DNA from 3 places in the Paenibacillus sp. FSL L8-0436 genome. Region 2 is predicted to be linked to each of the others. Evidence: predicted binding sites of a transcription regulator. Region 2 holds the regulator's gene; each other region holds the start of a gene.
The links. Region 2 encodes Rex, which represses fermentation and respiration genes when NADH is low (regulators of the CRP and FNR family bind a similar motif). Its sites were predicted from a motif close to TTGTGAAATATTTCACAA; they were not measured.
Positions count from the first base shown of each region.

Region 1: pflB (formate C-acetyltransferase) is a predicted target of Rex. The motif match lies at 1,350-1,367, and genes of this name have one in related genera.
Region 3: qoxA (cytochrome aa3 quinol oxidase subunit II) is a predicted target of Rex. The motif match lies at 1,446-1,463, and genes of this name have one in related genera.

Region 1 is NZ_CP151955.1:5,139,956-5,143,144, forward strand. It holds gene pflB (formate C-acetyltransferase) at 1-1,262, opposite strand, end outside; gene adhE (bifunctional acetaldehyde-CoA/alcohol dehydrogenase) at 1,523-3,189, opposite strand, start outside.
Region 2 is NZ_CP151955.1:4,864,321-4,867,509, forward strand. It holds gene NSS79_RS22340 (DUF5590 domain-containing protein) at 1-28, opposite strand, end outside; gene NSS79_RS22345 (amidohydrolase) at 90-1,391, opposite strand; gene NSS79_RS22350 (redox-sensing transcriptional repressor Rex) at 1,378-2,070, opposite strand; gene dinG (ATP-dependent DNA helicase DinG) at 2,160-3,189, opposite strand, start outside.
Region 3 is NZ_CP151955.1:1,086,899-1,090,087, forward strand. It holds gene qoxB (cytochrome aa3 quinol oxidase subunit I) at 1-139, opposite strand, end outside; gene qoxA (cytochrome aa3 quinol oxidase subunit II) at 183-1,199, opposite strand; gene NSS79_RS05010 (polysaccharide deacetylase family protein) at 1,706-2,836, shown strand; gene NSS79_RS05015 (TetR/AcrR family transcriptional regulator) at 2,972-3,189, opposite strand, start outside.

The DNA of each region.
Region 1 (3,189 bases), 280 kb from region 2:
GGGGATACGCAGCAAGCAATTGCGTAATCTTCACCCCAATATGGACGCATTACATCGTCATTCTCATATTGGATAGCGCTGGTTTCGATGGAAACCTTGGCACAATATTTTTTAAAGCCTTCAGGCAGTCTTTCGGACCACAGAACCGTCAAGTTAGGCTCTGGAGCAGGTCCCAGGTTGTACAGGGTATGCAAGAAGCGGAAGCTGTTCTTAGTTACGCGTGTTGTTCCGTCTTCAGCCATACCACCGATGGATTCCGTTACCCAAGTAGGGTCGCCGGAGAACAGTTCATTATAGTCAGGCGTACGCAGGAATTTCACAATACGCAGTTTCATTACGAAATGGTCAACGATTTCTTGTGCTTGTTCTTCAGTAAGTGTACCTTCTTCAAAATCGCGCTGTGCATAGATGTCGAGGAAGGAGGATACACGTCCCAGGGACATTGCAGCACCGTTTTGTTCTTTTACTGCTGCCAGATAACCGAAGTATACCCATTGAGTAGCTTCTTTGAAGTTGTTCGCCGGTTTGGAAATATCAAGTCCGTGAGCGGCAGCCATTTCTTTCAGCTCGCCCAGAGCGCGGATTTGTTCCGACAGCTCTTCGCGCAACCGGATTACTTCTTCAGTCATGGAATCAACTTCAAGCTCGGTTTGTTGTTGTTTCTTGTCTTTGATCAGGAAGTCAATACCGTATAGAGCAATACGGCGGTAGTCACCGATAATACGTCCGCGGCCGTAAGCATCAGGAAGACCTGTAATAACGCCGGATTTACGTACTGCTCTCATGTCAGGTGTATATGCATCAAACACGCCTTGGTTATGCGTTTTGCGGATATTCGTAAACATTTCGACAATGTTGTTCGGAAGCTCGAAGCCATAAGCTTTGGTGGCATCGATCATCATCTTAATACCGCCGAACGGTTGAATAGAACGTCTGAAAGGAGCATCAGTCTGTACGCCTACAATTTGTTCCTTGTCCTTGTCGATGTAGCCTGGCTTGTGGGAAGTGATGGTGGAGACAGTATCCAGGGAAACGTCCCATACGCCGCCTCTTTCTCTTTCTTCCTTGCTCAGCTGGGAGATAATCTTCCACAGTTCAGTAGTGTTGCTGGTAGGACCTACGAGGAAATCTTCGTTTCCTTCATAAGGCTTGATGTTCTTGGAAATAAATTCGTTAACGTCGACTTTTCTGGCCCATTTACCTTTTGTAAAACTTCTCCAACTCGACTTCACTTCTTGTACATCTTTTTCAATCACCGACATACTAAATCCCTCCATTTATATTTATTATATTTGTAGAGATCGCGGGCTTGAAGGTTAATCCCGTGTCTCGTGATCCCAAAGATATGGTTGTAATTAAATTCACAATCGCGTCTTCATAACTGGGACCGTTCTTTATATAAACATTTTAGTTTATTTTCTGAAAAAGGACTGTGACAAATATCACCTTTCCGGTGATATTTGTCACTACCATCCCCTTCCATATTAACCTGTAACCTTATTCTTTGCTAAGAAATCACCAATTAGTTGTCGAATCTTCCGTAGAATGCGTTGCGGTATACATCAGCAAGTTCAGTAACCAGCGGCAGTTTAGGGTTGGCAGTAGTACATTGGTCTTCAAATGCACGGTCAGCCAGATAGTCTACGCGGGATTCGAAATCCTTAGGATCAAAGCCGAGTTGTTGGAACGACTCTTCAATGCCCAATTTTTTGTTCATGTCGCGGATTGCATTGATCAGGCTGGTTACACCTTCTTCGGTAGTGCGTGCAGGCAATCCCAGAATACGGGCGATTTCAGCATAACGTTCGTCAGCTACAAAGTGCGAATACTTAGGGAACGAAGCAAACTTCGTTGGTTTCTTGGCATTGTAACGGATAACGTGCGGCATCAGGATGGCATTGGTACGTCCATGAGCCGTGTGGTATTGACCGCCCCATTTGTGCGCCAAGCTGTGGTTGATGCCCAGGAATGCATTGGCAAATGCCATACCAGCCAGCGTCGATGCGTTGTGCATTTTTTCGCGGGCAAGTTTGTCGCCTTCAAGTGCGGATTTCTCCAGGTATTGGAATACCAGCTGGATAGCTTTGATAGCCAGACCATCGGTGTAGTCACTTGCCATAACAGAAACATAAGCTTCAATCGCATGTGTCAATACGTCCATACCTGTATCAGCAACAGCAGTCTTAGGCAAGCTATATACAAACTCAGGGTCGATGATCGCTACATCCGGAGTCAGCTCATAGTCTGCAAGCGGATATTTAGTATTATTTGCAGTAGTTTTGTCAGTAATAACCGCGAACGAGGTTACTTCCGAACCTGTACCCGATGTTGTTGGAATAGCTACAAATTTCGCTTTGTTGCCGAGCTTAGGGAATTTGTATACCCGTTTGCGGATATCCATGAACTTTTGTTTCAAACCGTTAAAGTCAGCATCTGGGTGTTCATAGAACAGCCACATTCCTTTTGCAGCATCCATTGGGGAACCGCCGCCGAGTGCGATGATGCAGTCCGGTTGGAATCTGTTCATCATAGCTGTACCTTTTTCCACGGTAGTTGTCGATGGATCCGGTTCAACTTCCGAGAACACTTCGATCGCCACAGGGGTCTGGCGTTGACGCAGGTAGTGCTCTACTCTTTCTACATAACCCAGTTTAACCATCATAGGGTCAGTGATAATTGCTACGCGGGTAATATCAGGCATTTTGGCCAGGTATTGAGTGGCTCCCTTTTCGAAATAAATCTTATCAGGCACCTTAAACCATTGCATATTCACGGTACGACGGTTCACCCTTTTCACATTGATCAGATTGATGGCAGTTACGTTTTGCGATACCGAGTTGCGTCCATAAGATCCGCAGCCCAGAGTCAACGAAGCAATATTAGTATTGTAAATGTCGCCGATGGCGCCATGTGTTGAAGGTGAGTTAACAAGAATACGTCCAGTTTGCAGACGGTTCGAGAACTTCATGATAACTTCTTCATTGTTGGAATGGATAGCCGAGCTGTGTCCCATGCCGCCGAATTCGACGACTTGAGCTGCGCGTTCAATCCCTTGGTCAGCATTCTTAACCTTGTAGCAAGCCAGAACCGGGCTAAGTTTCTCAGCGGACAGCGGGTACTTGGTGCCTACGCCTTCGAGTTCAGCTACCAAAATCTTCGTTCCGGCAGGAACCTGGATACCGCACATTT
Region 2 (3,189 bases):
GCAGAAGCCATTTTTTCCTTTTCCTCAAAATGCAGCTTCCTTTCCTTAATATATGAAACGTCATAAAGTCAACTGCGGCGGCAGTCGAATTACCGCTTCAGCAGCCCTTCAAAAGTTTCTTGCGCCTTGCGGCGGATTTCTTCCTCGTCCAGTGTCAGGCACTGACCATGCTTCACAACCTGCTTGCCGTTCACCCAGACATGCTCGACATCCTTGGCGCTGGCCGAATACACGGCGTGGGAGAGCAAGTCGCTATGCGGCAGTAAATGGGGCTGATCGATATCAATTGCAATAAAGTCAGCCTTCATCCCCGCTGCAAGGCGGCCCACCTGGTTCAGGAAGACCGATTCCGCCCCATATTGCGTAGCCATCAGCAGCGCTTCCGGTGCCGGAACTGCGGTAGGATCACCGCTGACTCCCTTATGGATCAATGCTGCAAGCCGCATTTCCTCGAACATATCGAGATTATTGTTGCTTGCCGCCCCGTCCGTACCGAGCGAAACTTTGACTCCGGCTCTCAGCAGCTCAGGCACCCGTGCAACCCCGCTGGCAAGCTTCAGGTTACTTCCCGGGTTATGGGACACACCCACCTTGTGGCGGGCGAGGATTTCGATCTCCTCATCGTTCAGGTGGACACCATGGGCGATTAAGGACGGGCGGGTGAACATCCCCAGCTTCTCCAGGTGCGCTACAGGACGCAGGCCGTAATCAGCGGCATTCTGCTCCACTTCACGCAGCGTTTCCGACATATGCGTATGCATCGGCAGGTCCAGGTCATGTGCCGCCTGCACAAACCGCATGAAAAAGTCCGGAGGACAAGTATACGGGGCATGCGGTGAAATCATGGTTGTAATTCTGCCGTCAGCCTTGCCGTGCCAGTTGCGGGCAAACGCAACAGCTTCCGCAAGCTTCTGATTCTGCACTTCTTCAGGACATAGACCAATAACACCGCGCATCAGCACCGCACGGATGCCGGAGTGCTCGACCACCTCGGCCACCCGGTCCATGTGATCATACATATCCAAAAAGGTGGTTGTGCCGCCTTTCAGCATTTCCAGAACAGATAAGGAAGTGCCCCAGTAGACATCATCTCCGGTAAACTTCTCCTCCATCGGCCACATTTTCTCCTGCAGCCAGGCTTGAAGGACCATATCATCCCCGTAGCCGCGCAGCAGCGACATCGCAGCATGGCCATGGGTATTGACCAGACCCGGCATGAACAGCAGCCGGCTGCCGTCGAGCGTCACTGTGCCTTCTTCAATAACGGGCTTCTCTTCCCCTATGTATGTGATCAAATCATTTTCTATAGTCATATAACCGCTCAGGACCGGCTTCTCGCTTCCGGGAACCAGAAAACGTCCGTTTGCAATTATCATCTTATTGCTGCTCATCTGTAATTCCTTCCTTTCCATCATGTAAATAATACGCCAGACTTTGCAGGTCAGTCGTAAAGTCAGCAGCATGAATCCGGATGGTTGAAGGTGTCTTCAGAATGACCGGTGCAAAATTCAGGATCGCCTCGATGCCCGATTCTACCAGAATATCAGCTACATTCTGTGCTTCGCTGTCCGGTACAGTGATGATCCCGATCCGGATTCCCTGATCACGGATGGTCTGACCCAGCTCTTCCATCGGCTGAACCGTAAGAGAGTTGATCTTTTGTCCAATCTTGGGAGCGTAAGAATCAAATACAGCGGTGATTTTCATAGTATCCTTCAGATAAGCATTGTAATTGGACAAGGCATGACCGAGGTTACCGGCACCTACCAGGGCCACATTGATTTGTTGATCCAGCTTCAGAATGTGACGGATCTTTTCGATGAGATAAGACACGTCATATCCAATGCCTTTTCTGCCGAAATCACCAAAATAGGCCAGATCCTTACGAATCTGCGCCGGATTAAGGTCCAGCTTCTGCCCGAGTTCCTGAGAAGAAACGGTTGAGATTTCACGCTTTTGGAGATCGTTCAGGAAACGCAGGTACACTGGGAGTCTGCGAACGACGGCCTCCGATATTTTATCCGATTTCATGTTTTCTCCTCCTAATTTAGAATTGCACTGACGCGATATCGTATGACAACCACGTGCAGTGCCCGCTCTGCGAACGGGACACAGCCCATGGTACAAAGAGATGGAAAAAATTTATAAACGATGACAGATTAGGAAACGCCGCCCTCTTCAAGCCATTCCGCAATCCGCGGAACCATCTGATCGGTAAGCATGTGCTCCATCTTCGGACCAGGGAGTGAATACAGGAAGTACTTCCCGTAATAAGCTTCGATAACCCTGGTATCATATACAATAACAATTCCCCGGTCCTGCGCTGTGCGAACCAATCGCCCAAAACCCTGTTTGAACCGGATCACTGCTTGTGGAACAGACATTTTCATAAAAGGATTCTTCTTCTGGGCCTGCAGAAGCTCCGCCTTTGCCTCGGCAAGCGGATGATTCGGCGGCTGAAACGGCAGCCTTACAATCGCAAGACAGGTCAGCGCCTCGCCAGGGATGTCGACTCCTTCCCAGAAACTGCTTGTTCCAAGCAATACCGATGCAGAGCTGTCCTGAAAACGCCGGATCAGCTTGCTGCGGCTGCCTCCTTCCACACCCTGGCCCAGAACCGTAATGTCCTGGGAAGCCAAGGCCTCTTTCAGCGGATCATAAACCTGGCGTAGCATTTTGTAGGAGGTGAACAGCACCAGCATCCGCCCCTTGGTCGCCGCCGCCGCTTCAGCCAGCGAATGCACCAGCTTGTCTACAAAACGCGCATCGCCTACGCTGCCCTTAACACTGGGAAAATCGCGCGGGATGACAAGCAGCGCCTGTTCACGGTACTTGAACGGTGAAGGCAGCAGCGCTGTCATGAGACGCCCTTGCTCAGAGGCTTCAGAAAGACCAAGGTTGTCAATCATGAACTGAAAGGACTTGTCGACCGATAACGTGGCAGACGTCAGCACTATGCTCTTCTTCTTGTCGAAGAACAGATCCTTGAGCTGGCTGCTTACATCGACAGGCACGGCGTAGAGCTGAAGCGACTTGCCCCGGTAGTTGCCGCTCCCTTCCATCCAGTACACGATATTATCGTCACTGAGACCCATAAAGAAACGGATTTGTTCCCGGATGGATGCCAAATCCTTGAACAAGCCTCCGATATCGGTCACCAGGCTGTCCGAAGACGACTGACTCTCCGTG
Region 3 (3,189 bases), 3.6 Mb from region 2:
TAAGCCATTCGCGCCAGAGGTATCCCCATTTCTTGAAATAGGTAAGCCCAACGAGAATCCCGATGGTCGCAAGAGCGATACTGATCATTGCTCCGTATATCAGGGGTTCGCCGTGAACCTTAAATTTGTCTAAATCCATTAGGGTAGCTCCTTTCAGGTTGTTACATTAAACTGTGAGCGAGTTAGTGGCCCTCGTGTGTGTGTTCTTCTACAGGTGAGCTTGGAAGCGGCTGATTCAACTCAGGGTTGGGCTCGCTGTCAAATTCGGTCTGGCTGGACGGTTCAGGGGAAGGGTGGATGTCCTTGTTATCCTGATGATCCATATTTCCGTTATCCATATCCATTTCCGTACCATCCCCGCTCATATGCTCGCTATGGTCTCCCGGCGGCGGGCTGAACTCCAAATGGGTGGAGGAATAGGTTTTGCGTCCAAGATGTTCGGCAGCCAGCAGGCCTTTGAATTCATCCTCCGTAAGCTTAGGCGCGGTATCCTTAACCTCTTTGACCCATTCGGCATATTCTTTGTCGCTCATCACAAGCGCCTCGAATTCCATGTGGGCGAAGCCTTTACCGCTAAAGTTCGAGTTCTTGCCGATAAATGAACCTGCGGTGTCGGCGGAGAGATTAAGTTTTGTAAGCATGTCGCTCATCGCATACTTCTGCCCGGCAAGCTGTGGAATCCAGAAGCTGGTGATGGTGCCGAAAGAGTACAGTCTGAACTCTACCGCACGGTGAATCGGGAAATTGACGTAGTTTACGGTTTCAATTCCCTCCTCAGGATAGCTGAAATGCCATTTCCAGTTGGAAGAAGAGGCGAAAATAACCAAAGGCTTCTGGTCCTTGTATTCCTTCGCGACATTCTCAACCGCATGGGTTGATTTTACAGTCACTACTGACAAAAAGGTTACGATGATAATCGGGATAATAATCCAGATGGCTTCGAGAACCTTGTTGCCCTCCTCATGTTCTGGAATGTAACCTTCGTTGCTTTTCTTCGCCCGGTATTTCACCAGTACGAATATATATAAGATGTAGACAACTGCCAGGACCCCGATCATCACCAGAATGGACAGGATGATGGTGTCAGATAAAGTGCGTGCGGCCGGACCCTTCGGATTCAGAACGGTGAGCGAACTGCATCCCGGCAGAAGAAGGATTAGGCTGAGGAACAAAGCGTATAACGGACCCTTTTTTTTCATTATAGAACTCCTTCCTTCAATACTTCTTTTCATTGCCGTTCATTAGCCAAGAAACATTAACCTGTATCTATAGTAAGAACTACTTACCCATAATGCAAAATACATATTTTAACAATAAATCCACATAAGACCTTAATAATGGCGAACAAGTTAAATATATGTGATCGAATTGTTACAAATGTCGAAAGGTATGACAAAGATCACTGTAGTGGTGCGGTTTAAGGTAATTTTAAGGTTGTTCAAATTTCGTTCACTTTTTCACAAATGTTACTAATTTCGTCACAATTAATTTGTGCAATAAAGCCTGATTTTAACCGCTTTTTGTGGCCGTGACAGCTTTCGACGATTATTGCGATTTTTTGATAAATATTAAGAATATGTCTTTTGTCACTGTGAAAAAGTAACAAGATATTCTTTGGGCGGTTACAATCTCTCAAATTCAAATCTATCTATGTGTGATAAAGTATAGATAAATATACATAGATAGGAGATTACTGCTTGTGCGAATGAAAAAAACAATGCTGTTATTCATGTCTTTATTCTTATGTTTCGGTATTCTACAGAACACGGCAATCGCAGCCGGAACGAATGCCTCATTACGTCTTGGTGTGAACGACACACTGACGGAAATAGAAGCTGTTTCTGTAAAAGGTAACTATTATGTTCCAGTACGCGCTTTGGCGCAGAAGCTGAAGTGGAACATTTCCATGCTTCAGGAAGGGGTTCAGATCGCCGGAGGCGGCAAATCCCTTTTACTGCTCAAAAATGACGGAGGGGCCAAACTCCCGAATGATACCCTTGTTCCAATAAGTACCTTTGTGCAGAATGGATCGCTGATGGTTCCGCTGCGGATAAGTACTTATCTTGGGTATATGATAACCTTTGAGCCGGATAAATATTTACTAAGAGTGCGGGATACTTCAGCGGCTTTGGATGATGCGGCGTTCGTAAGCCAATTCAAGAGCGAATTAAAGCCGATTGTCAGCGCAAAGCCGGCTACGGAGACAACCCCGGGCAAGCAAGGGAGGATAGTGTATCTTACCTTTGACGACGGACCGTCGGCAACGACTTCGCAACTGCTGGATATTCTGGGCAAAAATGAGGTAAAGGCGACCTTTTTTATGCTTGGACCCAATATGAACCGGTATCCATCGGCAGTGAAACGAATTGAAGAGGAAAGCCACGGACTCGCACTCCACGGCATGACTCACCGCAAAGAGAAGTTTTATGCTTCTCCGGGTGCAGCGCTTGCCGAAATGTCAGCTGATAATGCAGTGCTGAAGAAGATCACCGGCTCCAGTACAACGCTGATCCGTCCGCCGTACGGAAGTAAACCTTATTTCACCAAATCCTTCAGGGACAGAGTGCTGAGCCAGGGTTTCCATCTGTGGGATTGGAATGTGGACTCAAACGACTGGAAATACAAGGAGAACAGCGCCAGGATCTATAATACGGTTATGGAACAGGTCCATAAACTGCAAAAGTCCAACAGCAATCCTGTTATCCTGATGCATGATCAGAAAGCTACACTGAAAGTGCTGCCGGACGTACTCAAAACACTGAAGAAGGAAGGCTATACCTTTGAGATTATTACGAAGGATATGGAGCCGCTGAATTTTTGGAAGGATAAGCGCTGATCGTCAGCGTTTACGGCAAGAGGTAGAAAGAGTGTAAAAAGCGGCTTAAGCAGATTGTTTTCTGCTTAAGCCGCTTTTTTTGTGCTGCGAGTTGGTTTAGGGGTCCGTATCTGTATGCCCGGCAGCATAGCCTTGTCATATGTACAAATACCCTACGAGCATACTGACAAGCTCCGACTTCAGCCTTTCGATTGAAATGCGGTGGGGCGAAAATGCAATCACGTCCACAATGGCGTTGATAGATTCAAACACGAGGATTGCAGCAGCTTCCAGATCGGTAATTTTAAGCTCATCCTTGCCCATTTGAAGATATTGAAGCGTTCTGATGCGGCCGGCCTCATATTGGGCATCCA